One region of the Pseudocitrobacter faecalis genome, then DNA from elsewhere that is predicted to be linked to it. Evidence: predicted binding sites of a transcription regulator. Region 1 holds the regulator's gene; each other region holds the start of a gene.
The links. Region 1 encodes PurR, which represses purine synthesis genes. Its sites were predicted from a motif close to CANGCAAACGTTTGCNTG; they were not measured.
Positions count from the first base shown of each region.

Region 2: the regulator PurR is predicted to act here: its motif matches at 3,016-3,033, upstream of carA (glutamine-hydrolyzing carbamoyl-phosphate synthase small subunit).
Region 3: the regulator PurR is predicted to act here: its motif matches at 2,609-2,626, upstream of tusA (sulfurtransferase TusA).
Region 4: the regulator PurR is predicted to act here: its motif matches at 2,684-2,701, upstream of purH (bifunctional phosphoribosylaminoimidazolecarboxamide formyltransferase/IMP cyclohydrolase).

Region 1 is NZ_CBDDNJ010000002.1:1,839,050-1,844,193, forward strand. It holds gene punR (DNA-binding transcriptional activator PunR) at 62-994, shown strand; gene purR (HTH-type transcriptional repressor PurR) at 991-2,016, opposite strand; gene cydH (cytochrome bd-I oxidase subunit CydH) at 2,311-2,400, shown strand; gene ACOXYR_RS09575 (MFS transporter) at 2,562-3,728, shown strand; gene sodB (superoxide dismutase [Fe]) at 3,768-4,349, opposite strand; gene ACOXYR_RS09585 (C40 family peptidase) at 4,472-5,144, opposite strand, start outside.
Region 2 is NZ_CBDDNJ010000002.1:3,702,569-3,707,712, forward strand. It holds gene carB (carbamoyl-phosphate synthase large subunit) at 1-1,757, opposite strand, end outside; gene carA (glutamine-hydrolyzing carbamoyl-phosphate synthase small subunit) at 1,776-2,924, opposite strand; gene dapB (4-hydroxy-tetrahydrodipicolinate reductase) at 3,379-4,200, opposite strand; gene rihC (ribonucleoside hydrolase RihC) at 4,465-5,144, opposite strand, start outside.
Region 3 is NZ_CBDDNJ010000002.1:4,745,863-4,751,006, reverse strand. It holds gene ACOXYR_RS22850 (TRAP transporter large permease) at 1-603, opposite strand, end outside; gene ACOXYR_RS22845 (TRAP transporter small permease) at 615-1,124, opposite strand; gene ACOXYR_RS22840 (TRAP transporter substrate-binding protein) at 1,135-2,118, opposite strand; gene tusA (sulfurtransferase TusA) at 2,304-2,549, opposite strand; gene ACOXYR_RS22830 (7-cyano-7-deazaguanine/7-aminomethyl-7-deazaguanine transporter) at 2,749-3,414, shown strand; gene ACOXYR_RS22825 (DcrB family lipoprotein) at 3,488-4,045, shown strand; gene ACOXYR_RS22820 (MFS transporter) at 4,046-5,144, opposite strand, start outside.
Region 4 is NZ_CBDDNJ010000002.1:4,193,130-4,198,273, reverse strand. It holds gene purD (phosphoribosylamine--glycine ligase) at 1-976, opposite strand, end outside; gene purH (bifunctional phosphoribosylaminoimidazolecarboxamide formyltransferase/IMP cyclohydrolase) at 988-2,577, opposite strand; rRNA gene ACOXYR_RS20305 (16S ribosomal RNA) at 3,167-4,706, shown strand; tRNA gene ACOXYR_RS20300 (tRNA-Ile) at 4,777-4,853, shown strand; tRNA gene ACOXYR_RS20295 (tRNA-Ala) at 4,961-5,036, shown strand.

The DNA of each region.
Region 1 (5,144 bases):
AAAACTGCCTTGTGAAACGCTAATATTTGCGTAGTGGTTTCAAAAATTTTGTGAGCAGAAAATGTGGTCTGAATATTCGCTGGAAGTTGTGGATGCTGTCGCGCGGAACGGAAGCTTTAGCGGCGCGGCAAATGAGCTCCACCGTGTGCCTTCTGCAATCAGTTATACAGTACGGCAACTCGAGGAGTGGCTGGCGGTTCCGCTGTTTGAACGTCGTCACCGGGATGTGGAATTAACCCCTGCAGGGGCATGGTTTTTGAAAGAGGGGCGCTCTGTTATCAAAAAAATGCAGATCACCCGTCAGCAGTGTCAACAAATAGCCAACGGCTGGCGTGGGCAGTTGGCGATTGCCGTGGATAACATTGTCAAACCCGAACGCACACGACAGATGATTGTTGATTTCTATCGCCACTTCAGTGATGTAGAGCTGCTGGTCTACCAGGAAGTTTTTAATGGCGTATGGGATGCGCTGGCGGATGGGCGAGTTGAACTGGCGATTGGCGCGACACGCGCGATACCCGTAGGGGGGCGATATGCGTTCCGGGATATGGGCATGCTGAGCTGGCAGTGCGTGGTCGCCCGCTCGCATCCACTGGCACAAATGGAGGGGCCGCTCAGTGATGACGTGTTGCGCAACTGGCCGTCACTGGTGCGCGAAGATACATCGCGTTCGTTACCTAAACGTACCACCTGGTTACTGGATAACCAGAAGCGGGTCGTGGTACCGGACTGGGAATCGTCAGAAACCTGTTTATCTGCTGGATTATGCGTTGGAATGGTGCCAGATCATTTTGCGCAACCAAAGATTGATAAAGGCGAATGGGCGGCACTGGCACTGGAAAACCCGTTTCCCGATGCCGCCTGTTGTCTGACCTGGCAGCAAAACGACAGTTCACCAGCGCTAAGCTGGTTACTCGACTATTTAGGGGACAGTGAAACGCTGAACAATGAATGGTTGCGAACGCCCGACTCGAGCGTCCGCAAAGACGCTTAACGGCGGTAATCGCGGAACGGGCCGTCGGCCACGGAACGGCGTTCAATCAGGCGCGGGTGCACTTCGATGGACTGCGACTCTTCGCGTTTGCTGACGATTCTGTCCATCAGCATATTGAAGGCGGTTTCCCCGAGGGAGTCCTTCGGCTGGTGGATAGTGGTCAGTGCTGGCGTAAAGAAACGCGAGTTGCGCACGTTGTCATAACCAATCAGCGAGATATCCTGCGGCACGCGCAGGCCCATTTCGTCTGCGGCGCACAACGCGCCCATCGCCATGATATCGCCGCCGCAGAAGATAGCGGTAGGGCGCGGATTCTGGGACAGTATTTGCTGCATCGCGCGGTAGCCGGACTCCGGTTCGAAATCGCCCTGCACAATCCAGTTTTCCGGCACCTTGATCATCATCTCTTCCATGGCTTTCATAAAGCCAGCCAGACGACCCGCGCCGGTGTTACGCTCCAGTGGGCCTGGGATCACGCCGATTTCGCGATGTCCGCGTTCCACCAGATAACGACCAGCCATGTAGCCGCCTTCAAAGGCGTTATCAATAACCGAGTCGGTAAAGTCGGCTTTCGCTTCACCCCAGTCCATGACCACCATCGGAATATGGCGGTATTCTTCCAGCATTTGCAGCAATGATTCCGGATATTCTGAACACATCACCAGCAGGCCGTCCACGCGCTTCTGCGCCATCATTGAGAGATACGCGCGCTGTTTCTCAAGATTGTTCCACGCATTACCGAGGATCAGGGTATAGCCTTTCTGGAAGCAGTTCTTCTCAACGGCTTCAATAATTTCTGCAAAGTAGGCAGCTTCACTGCTGGTCGCCAACAAACCAATGGATTTGGTGTGATTGACCTTCAGACTGCGGGCCACGGCGCTGGGAGAGTAGTGCAATTCTTTGATTGCCGCCCACACCGCTTCACGCGTCTCTTCGGCGACAAAACGCGTCTTGTTAATCACATGTGATACAGTTGTAGTGGAAACGTTTGCGCGCTTCGCTACATCTTTAATAGTTGCCATTCCATCTCACTCCAGACCCGGGCCTGCCCCTGATCGATTCAATACGAAAACGTTTGCCTTCACTCACCCTGGCGCAATGTTATGAATTGCGGTTCGCCGGGAAAACGACACAGGACGACAGGAGGGGGTCAATGGCCGATACACTTTTTAATAAGCGTCGAATTTTGTCTTATCTTTGACAAAAGTGGAAGCGCAAAATCGGTTATTGCGTGAAATCCGGGAAGATTTTTGCGATTAAGTGTGCAAAAATGACATAGCTCACTTTTGGTGTGGGGATAATAAGGAGAAAAATTGATGAGTACCGAACTGAAGATGTCAATTACCACCACGGTTATTACGCTGGCGCTGATCGTTGCTGCTGCGCTGACCGCCGTCCTGCATTAACCCATCCTAAAGGGAGAGACGGCTCTCCCTCTCTTCGATTGTTATCAATTCAGCAAAAATATTTTGCTAATTTGTTCACTTCTGTTTTTTTGTGATTGATGTCATGCTTTTGCCATCTGTTGTCACGCCGCCTTGCGTTTGCGGCAAACCGGAGTCAAAGCATGAAAGTGAATTATCCCTTACTGGCGTTAGCCGTAGGCGCATTCGGAATCGGTACCACCGAATTTTCGCCAATGGGGCTATTACCCGTTATTGCCAAAGGGGTTGATGTCTCGATTCCCGCCGCTGGCATGTTGATCAGCGCTTACGCTGTAGGTGTGATGGTTGGCGCGCCGCTGATGACGCTGCTGCTTTCACATCGCGCACGGCGCAACGCGTTAATCTTCCTGATGGCGATTTTCACTTTGGGCAACGTCCTTTCCGCGATTGCACCGGATTACACTACGTTAATGCTGTCGCGCATTATTACCAGCCTCAATCACGGTGCGTTCTTTGGTCTGGGATCGGTTGTTGCCGCAAGCGTGGTACCGAAAGATAAACAAGCGAGCGCCGTCGCGACCATGTTTATGGGGCTGACCATCGCCAACATCGGCGGCGTTCCGGCGGCAACATGGCTCGGAGAAACGATCGGCTGGCGTATGTCGTTCCTGGCGACGGCCGGGCTCGGCGTGATTGCGATTATTGGTCTGTGGCTGTCGCTGCCGAAAGGCGGGGCGGGTGAGAAACCGGACGTGAAGCGTGAACTGTCGGTGCTGGTTCGCCCGCAGGTACTGTCTGCGTTGCTCACCACCGTGCTGGGCGCGGGGGCGATGTTCACGCTCTATACCTACATTTCGCCGGTGCTGCACACTATCACGGATGCGACACCTGCCTTTATCACATTGATGTTGGTGCTGATTGGTGTAGGTTTCTCCATCGGCAACTATCTTGGTGGTAAATTTGCAGACCGTTCAGTCAGCGGTACCCTGAAAGGTTTTCTGCTGCTGTTAATGTTGATAATGCTGGCGATCCCGTTCCTGGCGCGCACGGAAATCGGTGCCGCATTCAGTATGGTGGTGTGGGGCGCGGCGACCTTTGCGGTGGTGCCACCGTTGCAGATGCGCGTAATGCGTGTTGCGCATGAAGCGCCGGGGCTTTCTTCTTCCGTCAACATTGGCGCGTTTAATCTCGGTAATGCTTTAGGTGCCGTAGCCGGTGGTGCGGTGATTTCTGGCGGACTGGGTTACAGCTTTGTGCCGGTGATGGGGGCGATTGTGGCAGGACTGGCGCTACTGCTGGTTTTCTTCAGCAGCCGCTCTCAGGGTGAAGAGGTCGTGGTAAGCCAGTAACAACAACGCAGAAGGGGAAACCCTTCTGCGTCATTTTCTTTATGCCGCCAGATTCTCAGCAACAAACTTCCAGTTTACCAGCGCCCAGAAGTGCTCCAGATAGCTAACGCGTGCATTACGGTAATCAATATAGTAAGCGTGTTCCCACACATCGACCGTCAGCAGCGGTTTGGCATCCGTCGTCAGCGGCGTACCTGCGTTAGAGGTAGAGACAATTGCCAGGCTGCCGTCGACTTTTTTCACAAGCCAGGTCCAGCCAGAACCGAAGTTCTTCGCGGCTGCATCGTTGAACTGCGCTTTAAACTCAGCAAAGCTACCGAAAGAACGGTTGATGGCTTCCGCCACGTCACCGGTCGGTTCGCCACCGGCATTCGGTGCCAGGCAGTGCCAGTAGAAGGTGTGGTTCCAGACCTGTGCTGCGTTGTTGAACACGCCGCCTTCAGAGGTGCGAATGATCTCTTCCAGTGATTTGCCCTCAAACGCCGTCCCTTTAACCATATTGTTCAGGTTGGTAACGTAAGTCTGGTGGTGTTTCCCATAATGATACTCGAGCGTCTCGGCAGAAATGTGCGGTGCCAGAGCGTCTTTGGCATACGGTAATGCAGGTAATTCGAACGACATTGCTACTCTCCTTTTTATAGTTAATATCCCCAGTAACCCTGTACTGAGTGTGGATAGAGTAGCAAATTAAAAGGTGTGATAAAAGAGAAGGTTACCCTGCCAGATGTGTGGCAGGGTAGGGGTTAGCGGATGGTTTTCGGCGTCATTACGCGGCGTGCGCCGACGTAGTGGCGATCCCAGTAGTCTTCACTGAGGGAGGTAATTTGAATATCGCGACCGGTACGCGGAGACTGAATAAACTTTCCACCGCCGATGTAGACACCAACGTGATCGGCGGTGCCGCGTCCACGCGTGCGGAAGAACACTAAATCGCCGCTCTCCAACTCACCCCGGTCAATCGCACGGGCATCGCGCAGGTGATACATTTCGTTAGCTGTTCGCGGAATACGGAATTTCACCAGATCTTTATAGGCGTAATAAACCAGACCGCTGCAATCAAAACCGGTGCGCGGAGACGTGCCACCCCAGCGGTAAGGTTTGCCAATCTGGCCCATCAATTTGTTCATCGCGGTTTTTTGTGCTTTCTGCACGCGCGCCTTGTGCGCTTCAGCAATAGTTAACGGTTTGCTCTCCACCTTGCTGGTGGTACAGGACTTCCTGTGACCTTTTCGGGCAACGCATTTGGTGGTGACGTTTGCCGCTGCGGTTTTCATCGCGCTGCTCTTACTGCGACGCGTTGAGGCCGTTCTGGTGGTGCTGGCGGCGCGCGCGGTGCGGGATGATTTGCTGGCGGTAGAGGCGATTTTTTTACTTGCCGTCGCCTTCGTGGTGGTTTTTTTACTGGTTGAGGCGGTG
Region 2 (5,144 bases), 1.9 Mb from region 1:
AGCGAGGCGTGTACGCAGCAGTAGTCGAATTCGATACCCTGACCGATACGGTTCGGGCCGCCGCCGAGAACCATGATTTTGTCACGGGTGGACGGGTTGGATTCGCACTCTTCTTCATAGGTGGAATACATGTATGCGGTGTCGGTGGCAAATTCTGCCGCGCAGGTATCCACACGCTTGTAGACCGGGTGCAGATTGTACTGGTCACGCAGCTTGCGGATTTCCGCTTCGCGCACGCCCGCCAGTTTAGCCAGACGCGCGTCGGCAAAGCCTTTGCGTTTCAGCTGACGCAGGAAGTCCGCGTCGAGGCCGTTGATGCCGACTTCCGCCACTTTTTCTTCCAGGCGCACCAGCTCTTCAATTTGCACCAGGAACCAGCGGTCGATGTTGGTCAGATTGAAGACACCGTCTACAGACAGGCCCGCACGGAACGCATCGGCGATATACCAGATACGCTCTGCGCCAGCGTCTTTTAGCTCGCGGCGAATTTTGGTCAGCGCTTCCGGGTCATCGAGGCTGACTTTCGGGTCAAAACCTGTCGCGCCCACTTCCAGGCCGCGCAAGGCTTTTTGCAGCGATTCCTGCTGCGTGCGACCAATCGCCATGACTTCACCAACCGATTTCATCTGAGTGGTCAGACGGTCGTTAGCACCGGCGAATTTCTCAAAGTTGAAGCGAGGAATTTTGGTGACCACGTAGTCGATGGACGGTTCGAAGGAAGCCGGAGTACGGCCACCGGTGATGTCGTTCATCAGCTCGTCGAGGGTATAACCTACCGCCAGTTTCGCCGCCACTTTAGCAATCGGGAACCCCGTGGCTTTTGAAGCCAGCGCGGAGGAGCGAGACACACGCGGGTTCATTTCGATAACAATCAGACGACCGTTTTTCGGGTTCACCGCAAACTGGACGTTGGAGCCGCCAGTTTCCACGCCGATTTCACGCAGTACCGCCATCGAGGCGTTACGCATGATTTGGTATTCTTTATCGGTCAGCGTCTGGGCTGGTGCTACGGTGATGGAGTCACCGGTGTGGATGCCCATCGCATCAAAGTTTTCGATGGAGCAGACGATGATGCAGTTGTCGTTTTTATCACGCACCACTTCCATCTCGTACTCTTTCCAGCCGATCAGCGATTCATCAATCAGCAGCTCGTTAGTCGGGGAGAGATCCAGACCGCGTTCGCAGATTTCTTCGAACTCTTCGCGGTTATAAGCGATGCCGCCACCGGTGCCACCCATCGTGAAGCTAGGGCGAATAATGCACGGGAAGCCAACGTCAGCGGCAACCACCAGCGCTTCTTCCATGGTGTGCGCGATACCTGAACGTGCGGTATCAAGGCCGATTTTCTTCATCGCCACGTCGAAACGGCGGCGGTCTTCTGCTTTATCAATCGCATCGGCGGTCGCACCAATCATGGTGACACCGAACTCTTCCAGCACGCCCTGACGCTCCAGTTCCAGCGCGCAGTTCAGCGCCGTCTGGCCGCCCATGGTCGGCAGCACCGCATCCGGACGCTCTTTCTCAATAATCTTGCGCACCACTTCCCAGTGAATCGGCTCGATGTAGGTCGCATCCGCCATTTCCGGGTCGGTCATGATGGTTGCCGGGTTGGAGTTCACCAGAATGACGCGGTAACCCTCTTCACGCAGCGCTTTACAGGCTTGCGCGCCAGAGTAGTCAAACTCACACGCCTGGCCGATAACAATCGGGCCCGCACCCAGAATCAGGATACTTTTTATGTCTGTACGTTTTGGCATGGCTCTTATAACTCCTGATTATTTCGCGGACTGACGGTATTGCTCGATAAGCTCGATAAAGTGGTCGAACAGCGGTGCAGCATCGTGCGGGCCTGGGCTCGCTTCCGGGTGTCCCTGGAAACTGAACGCGGGCTTATCGGTACGATGAATCCCCTGTAGGGTGCCGTCGAACAGGGATTTATGCGTCACGCGCAGATTTTCAGGCAGCGTCGCTTCATCCACCGCAAAACCGTGGTTCTGTGCGGTGATCATCACCACATTCTTATCGATATCTTTCACCGGATGGTTGCCGCCGTGGTGGCCGAACTTCATCTTGATGGTCTTCGCACCGCTCGCCAGCGCCAGTAACTGATGGCCGAGGCAGATGCCGAATACCGGAATGTCGGTTTCGAGGAATTTCTGAATCGCGGTAATCGCGTAATCGCACGGAGCCGGGTCGCCCGGGCCGTTAGAAAGGAACACGCCGTCCGGGTTCATCTTCAGCACCTCTTCCGCAGAAGTTTGCGCCGGTACGATGGTCAGGCGGCAGCCACGGTCAACCAGCATGCGCAGAATATTGCGTTTCGCGCCAAAATCGTAGGCAACGACGTGGAATGGCAGCTCTTCTTCTTTTTTCGCTTCCGGCAATTCTTCTGCCAGCGTCCAGCTCCCCTGCGTCCAGCTGTAGGATTCGCGGGTGGTAACTTCTTTCGCCAGGTCCATTCCGTTCAGGCCCGGGAACGCACGCGCTTTTTCCAGCGCCAGCGCCGCATCGAGGTTATCCCCAGCGATGATGCAACCGTTCTGCGCACCCTTCTCGCGCAGCAGACGCGTCAGCTTACGCGTATCGATATCGGCAATCGCCACAATGTTATGGCGCTTCAGGTAGGAAGAGAGGTCTTCAGTATTGCGGTAGTTGCTGGCAATCAGCGGCAGGTCGCGGATAACCAGACCCTGCGCATGAACCTGAGAAGACTCTTCGTCAGCAGCATTGGTGCCGACATTGCCGATATGAGGATAAGTAAGAGTAACGATTTGGCGGGAATAGGAAGGATCAGTGAGGATTTCTTGATAACCGGTCATTGAAGTATTGAAAACGACTTCCCCAACCGCCGAACCTGTTGCCCCTATGGCCCGACCGTGAAACTGGGTTCCGTCTTCCAGAACCAATAGCGCTGACTTAATCAAAACACCCTCCAGAGAATATTCACTCACTTTATTTGCATATTAATTCACGACAGTGACATAAATCAATGCAAATCTGCTTACCTTTGAATTTCTGGCAAACGGCGGCATTCTAGAGAGAGCCCAGACAAAAGTCTACCTTAAAGGGCATTTTTTATTATTATTTTGCGCCACTGGCTTTAACTGGCGCTTTTAACAGGCAAAAAGATCATCTAACTCACATCAGAAAACGCTTGCGGGGCTGAAAGAATGTTAAAAACAGGACAGGGCAGGGAAAAAGTAGACCAGATGGTCAAAATTTACATTTAAATAACCATTATCACAGAGATAAGTGAATATTTTTAGCCTCTCACCTCTTAATTCATATGAGATAGATAAAATAAAGGGCGATAAAATATCGCCCTATGCAATCAATAACTTACTGACTGCAATACCACATCACGATGGGTAATAAATACTATAATTCATTAAGATTAAGCACATCACGCATATCAAAAAGACCACTTTGCTTCGATTTAAGCCACAAAGCCGAACGCACCGCCCCGTTAGCAAAGGTCATACGGCTGGAGGCCTTATGCGTAATCTCAACGCGCTCGCCAATATCGGCGAACATCGCCGTATGTTCGCCGACGATATCGCCCGCACGTACGGTCGCAAAACCGATCGTGCCAGGCACACGTTCGCCCGTATAGCCTTCGCGGCTGTATACGGCACACTCTTTCAGATCTTTATCCAGCGCAGACGCAATCGCCTCACCCATTGCCAGCGCCGTGCCTGATGGGGCGTCCACTTTATGACGATGGTGCGCTTCAATGATTTCGATGTCGGTATAGTCGCCCATCACTTTGGCGGCTTTCTCCAGCAGCTTCAGCATGACGTTCACGCCAACGCTGAAGTTAGCGGCAAAGACAATCGCGATATCCTGAGAGGCATCGCGAATCGCCTGCTTGCCGGCATCATCAAAACCGGTGGTTCCGATAACCATGCCTTTCCCGTGTTCACGGCAGAACGCCAAATGCGTCAGCGTGCCTTCCGGGCGGGTAAAATCGATAAAGACATCAAAATCATCTTTAACCGCGTCCAGGCTGCTCTGAACGGTCACACCGGTTTTCCCCGCACCCGCCAGCTCACCCGCATCACTACCCAGCAGGCTGGAACCTTCGCGCTCCAGCGCCGCGCCCAACTGAACGCCGTCCATTGCCATCGCCGCCTGAATTAACTGGCGCCCCATACGTCCCCCGGCCCCGGCAATGGCGACACGGATTTGTGCATCATGCATAGCTATTCTCTTTTGTTAATTTTGCGTAAACCGTTCTCAGAGTAACCAGCCCGCCCGGAGGCCGCCAGCCGAAAACGCCCATAATTAGAATTAAATGATAAACAGAGGGGAATATCAGTAAAAGCCATGATTCATCGGGAAGGACGAATCATGGGTAAAGCTGAAAGGTTAAAGCGTAAACCTGACACTTTTCCACCGTTCAAATGGAAAGTGTCTAAATTATCTCCGTTTCCCAACAGAATTATTCATAGCATAAGAAGACGATTAAGGTGCCAGCCGCAACACCTCCGCTACCCACTCACGGAACCCTTCCACATCCAGCCCCAGCGCAACCTGCACATTCGCAGGTTGCCCAAGTCGTCCCTCAATATCCACCACAGTGGTTCCGGCGGTGTAGGTTCCCTGAGTCTCGACGGCGACAAAACAGGGTTTCAGAGTGAACAGTTTCGGCCGTACCAGCCAGGCGATAGCACAGAGATCGTGCATGCGCAGGCCGCTTTGCATACTGCCGCTGCGGTAGTGGCTGAAGAGCGAATGCAGCATTTTTCCGGTTTTGTTGAGCGCCGGAAGGGTTGCCAGATATTCCGGCGTTAGCACCGCCTGGTTAGTCACATCCAGACCGCACATCACAATTTCCAGCCCACTCTGGAAAACTTGCGCAGCGGCTTCCGGGTCGATGGCGATATTAAATTCGGCGTTTGGCGTGAAGTTACCGCGCCCCGCCGAGCCGCCCATAATCACCAGGCGACGGATATTGAATTTGCACTCCGGGAATTGAGAAAGCAGCAGCGCGATATTGGTGAGTGGGCCGATGGCAACCAGTGTGACAGGTTCCGGTGAGTGCATCAGCGCATCACGAATGGCGATAAAAGCGGGTTTCTCCAGCGGTTGACGCTGATGTTCGGTAAAGTCGTAACCTTCCATACCGGACTGCCCGTGCACAT
Region 3 (5,144 bases), 2.9 Mb from region 1:
TTTCGGATAACCGCGCTTATGGGCAAAACCGAGACACAGGATCATCAGGCACAACCCCAGCAATAGGCCTGGTAGCACGCCCGCAATAAACAACGACGCAATAGAAACCGTGCCACCCGCTGCCAGCGAGTAAATCACCGAGTTATGGCTGGGCGGGATCAAAATCGCCTGCACTGAACCGCTCGCCGTCACCGCCGCCGCGTATTCGCGCGGGTAACCTTTTTTTTCCATCTCCGGGATCATCACGCTGCCGATAGACGCCGTATCCGCCACCGATGAACCGGAAATCGCGCCGAAAAAGGTCGAGGCGACAATGTTCACCAGCGATAGCCCACCGCGAATAAAGCCTACGAACAGATAGGCGAAATTGACCAGCCGCCGGGCGATGCCCCCCTCGGCCATGATCGCCCCCGCCAGAATAAAGAACGGGATCGCCAGCAGGGTAAACTTGTTCACCCCGCTGGTTATCTGAATCATCAGCGCCTCCAGCGGCAGGTCAATCCACAGCGCGCCGGCAACGGCACTTAAGCCCACCGCGAACGCGACGGGCATCCCCACGGCCAACAGAATGGCGAGGGTGAAAAGCAAAATAAACGCATCCATCTTTCACCTCATTAACCGTGGTTACCGATGAGCACCACCGGGCGGTGTTCCTGCGAACCGAACAGCAGGCGCTCAATCACGAACAGAATCAGCACAGCGGAACCCACCGGCAGCGGCAGATAGCTCTCGCCGGAGGTCATCACCGGGAATTCCGCAACGGGCTGCTCCCACAACTCGACGCAGAGCCAGAAGCTGTACCAGAACATCAGGACGGTCACCAACAGCATCAGTAAGTCCACCAGCCGCGCCGCCGCTTTTTGCAGCGCTGCGGGCAAGCGGTCGGTGAGCATATTGACCGCGATATGCGACCCGGCCCGATAGCCCACCGCCGCGCCGATAAAGGTGAAGGTCACCATGCAGATAATGGCAATCGGCTCCGGCCAGGATTCGCCCCGGTTAAGCACATAGCGAGAAAAAATCCCCACCGGAATGACTATCGTCATCAGCAGCAGTGACAACCCGGCGACCCACATCGCCAGCATATAGAGCCGGTCCATTGCGCGCGAAAAATGCTCTGACATAACGCCTCCGCTACTGGACATCAGCAATGGCTTTCATCAGATCCTGATGCTTTTCGCCATAGGCTTTTCGCACCGGTTCCGTGGCCTGAACAAAGAAGGTTTTGTCGATTTCGTGGAACTGCACGCCGCCCGCTTTCATCTTCGCCAGCGCCTGGTCGTTGTAGGCTTTCCACAGTTCACGCTGCTCCAGCTGCGCTTCATGGGCCAGGGTGATGATTTTTTGCTGATCGTCCGGGCTCAGTTTGTCCCACTTCACTTTCGAGTAGAGCAGCATTTCCGGGGTAATAAAGTGGCCGCTCAGGGTGTAGTTTTTGGCGACGGGCAGATAGTTATGGGCAATAAACGTCGGCGGGTTATTCTCCGCGCCGTCAATCACGCCCGTTTGCAGGCCGCTGTAAACCTCGCTCACGCCCATCGCCACCGAGTTCGCGCCCATATCTTTGAGTGTCGCCAGCGCAACCGGGCTGCCCTGCACGCGAATTTTCATCCCCTTGAGATCTTCCGCCTTCAGCACCGGCTCTTTAGTGATGAGATTACGCGTACCGGAATCCATCCAGCCGAGGAAGACCAGCCGCGATTTCGGATTGTTAGTGAGCTTGTCGCCAATCTGCTTACCGATCTCGCCGTCAATCACCTTATGCATATGATCTTCATCGCGAAAAACGTAGGGCAGCGTGAAGACTTCGATATCCGGCAAAATCGCCGCGACCGGGGCCATCGATACGCGGATCATGTCGATCGCCCCCATCTGCGCCTGCTCGATCATCTGCTTCTCATCGCCCAGCACGCCGCCGGGAAAGACTTTAATCTCCAGCTTGTCACCGGTTTGCTGTTTGAGTTTCTCCCCCATATGCTGCACCGCCACCACGTTCGGGTAGCCCTCAGGGTGAACGTCTGCGGCCTTGATCACCTGCGCCGAGGCGTAAGAGGTAAACAGGAAGGCAGCGGAGGAAAGGCACAAAGCGGCCACGAATGGCTTAACAGTCATCTTCATCGGTCGGCTCCAGCGGTATTGTTGCGGTAAGAGATAAAACGTTGTTTTAGTTTTCCGCTTAAAAACTAGACGGGAAGCGCGAGGTGGGCGGTGAGATAACTCACAAAAGAAACAATTTCGAAACGCGATTTTAACGATGTGATAACGATATTTCAGGGCAGATCACAGAATCTGCCCTGACAAAACTAGTGGCTTTTACGCAGCAGGTAGCGATACGGCAGGGTGTCGGTCTCTTTAGCAATCAGTTCATGTTCCATGAACGTACAGAAGCCGGGAATATCGCGGGTGGTTGCCGGGTCGTCGGCAATAATCAGCAGCGTTTCGCCCACGGGCATCGTGCGCACGGTTTTGCGCACCATCATCACCGGCTCCGGGCAACGAAGGCCAAGGGCATCTAAAGTATGGTTTGGGCTGGCGAACAGATCGGTCATTGTGGTCTCACCGTAGAAAAATCGGGCTTAGTTTACGCCGTGATTTCTGTGACGCAAGTCAGGTTAACGATTGCGTGAAAAACAACCATTGCAATGATGCGCGGAAGCAGTATCATTCGCTCCCTTATCGCGCAGGTAACGATAAGAATACGAACAGTTTTATTGGGTTCCCTCACCCCAATCACTAAAAAGGTACAATATGACTCCCTTTACATCCGTACAGCGCAAGCACGCGCTGGTTTGGCTATCGCTATTCCATTTGCTGGTTATCATATCCAGTAACTATCTGGTGCAGCTGCCGGTTTCTGTTTTTGGCTTCCACACCACCTGGGGCGCGTTCAGCTTTCCGTTTATTTTCCTTGCGACTGACCTCACCGTGCGCATTTTTGGCGCGCCGCTGGCTCGACGCATCGTTTTCGCAGTCATGCTCCCCGCACTGATGGTCTCCTACGCTATCTCATCACTTTTCTATATGGGTGAGTGGCAGGGGTTTGGCGCACTGGCGAGTTTCAACCTTTTTGTCGCTCGTATCGCCGCCGCCAGCTTTATGGCCTATGCACTGGGGCAAATCCTCGACGTGCATGTCTTTAACCGCCTGCGTCAAAGCCGACACTGGTGGCTCGCGCCGACGGCCTCGACGCTGTTCGGCAATATCAGCGACACGCTGGCCTTCTTCTTCATCGCCTTCTGGCGCAGCACTGACCCGTTTATGGCACAGCACTGGGTGGAAATCGCGCTGGTCGATTACTGCTTTAAAGTGCTGATCAGCATCATTTTCTTCCTGCCGATGTACGGCGTGCTGCTGAATATGCTGATGAAACGCCTGGCAGACAAATCCGATTTGTCAGCAATGCAGCCAGGTTAAAGGTTCGTTTTCCGAGTTGTGATAAGATGGGTGAATGAGCCGTTAATGGCCGTTTATCGAAAGGAAGAAGTCAATGCGCAAATTGGTGAAATACGTTGGTATTGGCCTGCTGGTTGCCGGGCTGGCAGCCTGTGACAACAGCGATACCAAAGCTCCGGCACAGGGTGCGGCGGCAGAGAGCAACGCCTCCGGGCAGCCGATTAACCTGCTGGATGGCAAGCTGAGCTTCTCATTACCCGCGGATATGACCGACCAGAGCGGGAAGATGGGCACCCAGAGCAACAACATGCACGTTTACTCTGATGCGACCGGGCAGAAAGCCGTGATCGTTATCGTGGGCGACAACACCGATGAAGACCTCGGCGTGATGGCGAAACGTCTGGAAGAGCAACAGCGCAGCCGCGACCCACAGCTGCAGGTTGTGACCAATAAATCCATCGAGGTGAAAGGCCACACGCTGCAACAACTGGACAGCATTATTTCTGCCAAAGGCCAGACTGCATACTCTTCCGTTATCCTCGGCAAAATTGACGGCAAGCTACTGACCATGCAGGTTACCCTGCCGGCAGACAATCAGCAGCAGGCGCAAACTGCCGCTGAAAACATCATTAACACTATCGTTATCAACTAATTAGTCTGATGATGACGCGGCCTTCGGTTGTTCAACCGGAGGCCTTTTTTTTAGCCGCCATCCCAGTAGCAGCGCAATCGCCACCAGCCCGGCGGCAGCAAGATAAATCGTCGACACGCCCATCCACGCCATCATCAGCCCGGCGAGCGGCCCGGTAATCCCGAGCGATAAATCCATAAACACCGTGTAGGTTGCCAGCGCGGAACCCTGATTTTGCGGCGGTACGGCCTTCACTGCCACCACACCCAGCGCCGGGAAGACCAGCGAGAAGCCTGCTCCCGCCAGGAAGGTGCCGATTTTCGCTATCAGTGGCGTATCAGCGATTCCGACCAACAGAAGGCCGATAATCTCAACCGAAAAACAGATCATGGCTACGTTCAGCCCGCCCAGACGGTTGATCCCGTTGGGGAACAGCAGGCGCGTGCCAACGAATGCGCAGCTAAAGAGCGTGAGCGCGAAGGCTGCGCCGTCCCAGCCTTTGGCGTCATAAAACAGCGTAATGAAGGTCGCGATAACGCCGAAGCCCGCCGAGGCCAGCGCCAGCGCCATGCCGTAGGGCCAGACGCGCCCGAGCACCGCGCGAAACGACATCACCTTGCCCTTCGCCGCTTTCACTTCCGCACGCGGCAGTGCACAAATCACTGCCAGCGCAGCAACCGTCATAATCACCAGCGCCAGACCGTGCAGGCCGCCGTACTGGTAACAGAGCACGCCGAGTGGCGCGCCCATCGCCATCGCTCCGTAAGTTACGATGCCGTTCCAGGAAATGACCCGCCCAATATGCAGCGAGCCGACCACACCGACACCCCACAGCGTGGAGCCCGTCCCGGCAAAGCTCTGGCCAATCCCCAGAATCACCCGTCCCAGGCACAGCAGCACCAGGCTTACCATCGGCCAACTACCGCCCATCGCCGCCAGCAAATAACTCAGGCCGCTAAGAAAACAGCCGCACAGACCAAACACCACGATTTTCTTCGGCCCCAGTTGGTCGGCAAAGCGCCCGGCATGCGGACGACTTAACAGTGTGGCGAAGTATTGCAGGCTGATAACCAGACCCGCCCAGAAGGCGCTAAACCCCATGACATCATGGACATAGCCC
Region 4 (5,144 bases), 2.4 Mb from region 1:
ACTCGGATGTTTTCTCGTCCAGCTTGCCTTCACAGGCCGCCAGGCAGAGTTCAACCAGGTCGGACTTCATGCGCAGCATAATCGGCTGGGTTTCCGGATCGCCAAAGCGGCAGTTGAATTCGATAACCTTCGGATTGCCCTGTTTATCGATCATCAGGCCTGCGTAGAGAAAGCCAGTGTAGGTATTACCTTCCGCCGCCATGCCTTTCACGGTTGGCCAGATGATACGTTCCATGGTGCGCTGATGAACCTCATCGGTCACCACCGGCGCAGGAGAGTAAGCGCCCATTCCGCCGGTGTTCGGCCCGGTATCTTTATCGCCTACACGTTTGTGATCCTGACTGGTGGCCATCGGCAGCACATGCTCGCCGTCCACCATCACGATAAAGCTCGCTTCTTCGCCGTCGAGAAACTCTTCGATAACAATGCGATGACCCGCGTCGCCAAAAGCGTTGCCTGCCAGCATATCGTGAACAGCCGCTTCCGCTTCTTCCAGCGTCATCGCCACGATCACGCCTTTACCCGCTGCCAGACCGTCAGCTTTAATGACGATCGGCGCGCCTTTCTCACGCAGATACGCCAGTGCAGGTTCTACCTCGGTGAAGTTCTGGTATTCCGCCGTGGGGATCTTATGGCGGGCCAGGAAATCTTTGGTAAACGCTTTAGAACCTTCCAGCTGCGCGGCACCTGCCGTTGGGCCGAAGATTTTCAGCCCGGCGGCGCGGAAGGTATCCACTACACCTTTCACCAGCGGCGCTTCCGGGCCGACAATGGTCAGATCTACCTTTTCGTTTTGCGCGAAGTCCAGCAGCGCCGGGATATCGGTCACGCCGATAGCGACGTTTTGCAGCGCAGGCTCCAGCGCCGTTCCCGCATTACCCGGTGCGACAAATACGGTCTCAACCAGCGGCGACTGCGCCGCTTTCCAGGCCAGCGCGTGCTCGCGCCCGCCGTTACCAATCACTAATACTTTCATTTGTCGCTCCATTAATGGCGGAAGTGGCGCATGTCGGTAAAGAGCATCGCAATACCGTGCTCGTCAGCAGCGGCAATCACTTCGTCGTCACGGATTGAACCGCCAGGCTGAATAACGCAGGTCACGCCTGCAGCGGCGGCAGCATCAATACCGTCGCGGAACGGGAAGAATGCATCGGAAGCCATTGACGAACCTTTCACTTCCAGACCTTCATCGGCAGCTTTAATACCGGCGATTTTGGCGGAGTACACGCGGCTCATCTGGCCTGCACCAATACCGATAGTCATATTGCCTTTGGCATAGACGATAGCGTTGGATTTCACGAACTTCGCCACTTTCCAGCAGAACAGCGCATCACGCAGTTCCTGCTCGGTCGGCTGACGTTTGGTGACGACGCGCAGTTCTTCTGCACCGACCATCCCCAGGTCACGATCCTGAACCAGCAAGCCGCCATTCACACGTTTGAAATCGAGGCCTGGAACACGTTCGGCCCACTGACCACAGGTCAGAACGCGCACGTTCTGTTTGGCGGCAGTGATTTTCAGGGCATCTTCGCTGGCGGACGGCGCAATGATCACTTCGACAAACTGACGAGAAATGATGGCCTGTGCGGTTTCGGCATCCAGCTCGCGGTTAAAGGCTATAATGCCGCCGAATGCGGAAGTCGGATCGGTTTTATACGCACGATCGTAAGCATCAAGAAGGGAATTACCGATAGCTACGCCGCAAGGGTTAGCGTGTTTCACAATCACACAGGCCGGTTCGGCGAACTCTTTCACGCACTCCAGCGCCGCATCGGTATCGGCGATGTTGTTGTAGGAAAGGGCTTTACCCTGAACCTGGGTTGCGGTGGCAACAGAGGCTTCTTTCACATTCTCTTCTATATAGAAGGCAGCCTGCTGGTGGCTGTTTTCGCCATAGCGCATATCCTGCTTCTTAATGAAGTTCAGATTCAGCGTGCGTGGGAAGCGACCGGCGGCGTCTTTACTTTCGCCGTGATAGGCCGGAACCATGCTGCCGAAGTAGTTGGCAATCATACTGTCGTAGGCGGCGGTGTGTTCGAAAGCTTTGATGGCGAGATCGAAACGGGTAGCAAGCAGAAGCGAACCTTCGTTAGCATCCATCTCTTTAATAATGGCGTCGTAGTCGCTGCTCTTCACCACGATGGCAACATCTTTATGGTTCTTCGCTGCGGAGCGCACCATCGTCGGGCCGCCGATATCGATGTTCTCAACTGCATCTTCCAGCGAGCAGCCTTCACGGGCAACGGTCTGGGCGAACGGATACAGGTTAACGACCACCATATCGATAGGCTCAATGTGGTGCTGTTCCATGATGGCATCATCCTGGCCGCGACGCCCCAGAATACCGCCGTGTACTTTTGGATGCAGAGTTTTTACGCGTCCATCCATCATTTCCGGGAAACCGGTGTAATCGGAAACTTCGGTCACCGGCAAACCTTTATCTGCTAACAGGCGCGCTGTGCCACCGGTAGAGAGCAGCGCCACACCACGTGCGGAGAGTGCCTGGGCGAATTCAACGATACCGGCCTTGTCAGAGACACTGAGCAGGGCGCGGCGGACTGGACGACGTTGTTGCATGGTAAATCCCCTGGATTTGACTATTACAGAGAGCGTTAGCTGAATTTTTCGCAAAAAACTCAGCTAACGCCCCTTACGGGGCATCCTTGTTTTGCGGTCGCATTGTAACGAAAACGTTTGCGCAACGCTCGCGAATTTTTCTTTTTCATTCAGGTTGTCCGATTTTCGTCATCTCCATCTCCCTTAGAAAGAAAAAAGATCGGCAGTTCTGTGGGTAACTCTGTGTATAAAAGGGTATAAGGCGGGGTTTTGCTGTGAATTTCAGCAGTCAGTAAAATTACTGCATATTTAGGGTTGCAGCCTCATGAGAACTCCCTATAATGCGCTCCCACTGACACGGCAACAGCCGCTTCGGTTGAAGAGAAAAATCCTGAAAATCAGGGTTGACTCTGAAAGAGGAAAGCGTAATATACGCCACCTCGCGACAGTTCGCTAAAGCGCGTCGCAACTGCTCTTTAACAATTTATCAGACAATCTGTGTGGGCACTCAATGATACGGATTCTTAACGTCGCAAGACGATAAATGAATACCAAGTCTCTGAGTGAACACGTAATTCATTACGAAGTTTAATTCACGAGCATCAAACTTAAATTGAAGAGTTTGATCATGGCTCAGATTGAACGCTGGCGGCAGGCCTAACACATGCAAGTCGAACGGTAACAGGAAGCAGCTTGCTGCTTTGCTGACGAGTGGCGGACGGGTGAGTAATGTCTGGGAAACTGCCTGATGGAGGGGATAACTACTGGAAACGGTAGCTAATACCGCATAACGTCGCAAGACCAAAGAGGGGGACCTTCGGGCCTCTTGCCATCGGATGTGCCCAGATGGGATTAGCTAGTAGGTGGGGTAATGGCTCACCTAGGCGACGATCCCTAGCTGGTCTGAGAGGATGACCAGCCACACTGGAACTGAGACACGGTCCAGACTCCTACGGGAGGCAGCAGTGGGGAATATTGCACAATGGGCGCAAGCCTGATGCAGCCATGCCGCGTGTATGAAGAAGGCCTTCGGGTTGTAAAGTACTTTCAGCGAGGAGGAAGGTGTTGTGGTTAATAACCACAGCAATTGACGTTACTCGCAGAAGAAGCACCGGCTAACTCCGTGCCAGCAGCCGCGGTAATACGGAGGGTGCAAGCGTTAATCGGAATTACTGGGCGTAAAGCGCACGCAGGCGGTTTGTTAAGTCAGATGTGAAATCCCCGGGCTCAACCTGGGAACTGCATTTGAAACTGGCAAGCTTGAGTCTCGTAGAGGGGGGTAGAATTCCAGGTGTAGCGGTGAAATGCGTAGAGATCTGGAGGAATACCGGTGGCGAAGGCGGCCCCCTGGACGAAGACTGACGCTCAGGTGCGAAAGCGTGGGGAGCAAACAGGATTAGATACCCTGGTAGTCCACGCTGTAAACGATGTCGACTTGGAGGTTGTGCCCTTGAGGCGTGGCTTCCGGAGCTAACGCGTTAAGTCGACCGCCTGGGGAGTACGGCCGCAAGGTTAAAACTCAAATGAATTGACGGGGGCCCGCACAAGCGGTGGAGCATGTGGTTTAATTCGATGCAACGCGAAGAACCTTACCTGGTCTTGACATCCACAGAACTTAGCAGAGATGCTTTGGTGCCTTCGGGAACTGTGAGACAGGTGCTGCATGGCTGTCGTCAGCTCGTGTTGTGAAATGTTGGGTTAAGTCCCGCAACGAGCGCAACCCTTATCCTTTGTTGCCAGCGGTTAGGCCGGGAACTCAAAGGAGACTGCCAGTGATAAACTGGAGGAAGGTGGGGATGACGTCAAGTCATCATGGCCCTTACGACCAGGGCTACACACGTGCTACAATGGCATATACAAAGAGAAGCGACCTCGCGAGAGCAAGCGGACCTCATAAAGTATGTCGTAGTCCGGATTGAGTCTGCAACTCGACTCCATGAAGTCGGAATCGCTAGTAATCGTAGATCAGAATGCTACGGTGAATACGTTCCCGGGCCTTGTACACACCGCCCGTCACACCATGGGAGTGGGTTGCAAAAGAAGTAGGTAGCTTAACCTTCGGGAGGGCGCTTACCACTTTGTGATTCATGACTGGGGTGAAGTCGTAACAAGGTAACCGTAGGGGAACCTGCGGTTGGATCACCTCCTTACCTTAAAGAACCGTTCCTTGAAGTGCTCACACAGATTGTCTGATGAAAATTAGCAGTAAAAAATCTCTGCAGGCTTGTAGCTCAGGTGGTTAGAGCGCACCCCTGATAAGGGTGAGGTCGGTGGTTCAAGTCCACTCAGGCCTACCAAATTCGTTCTGATACTGCGTTGCGGAATGACTCGCATACTTCAGTATGCTTCGCCATCCCACGCCTTGTCTCAAAACGAATTACGGTTACAGAGATTGACCTACGATGGGGCTATAGCTCAGCTGGGAGAGCGCCTGCTTTGCACGCAGGAGGTCTGCGGTTCGATCCCGCATAGCTCCACCATCTTTACTGCAAAAACCAAGAAAACTTCAGAGTGTACCTGAAAAGGTTCACTGCGAAGTTTTGCTCTTTAAAAATCTGGATCAAGCTGAAAATTGAAACACTGAATAG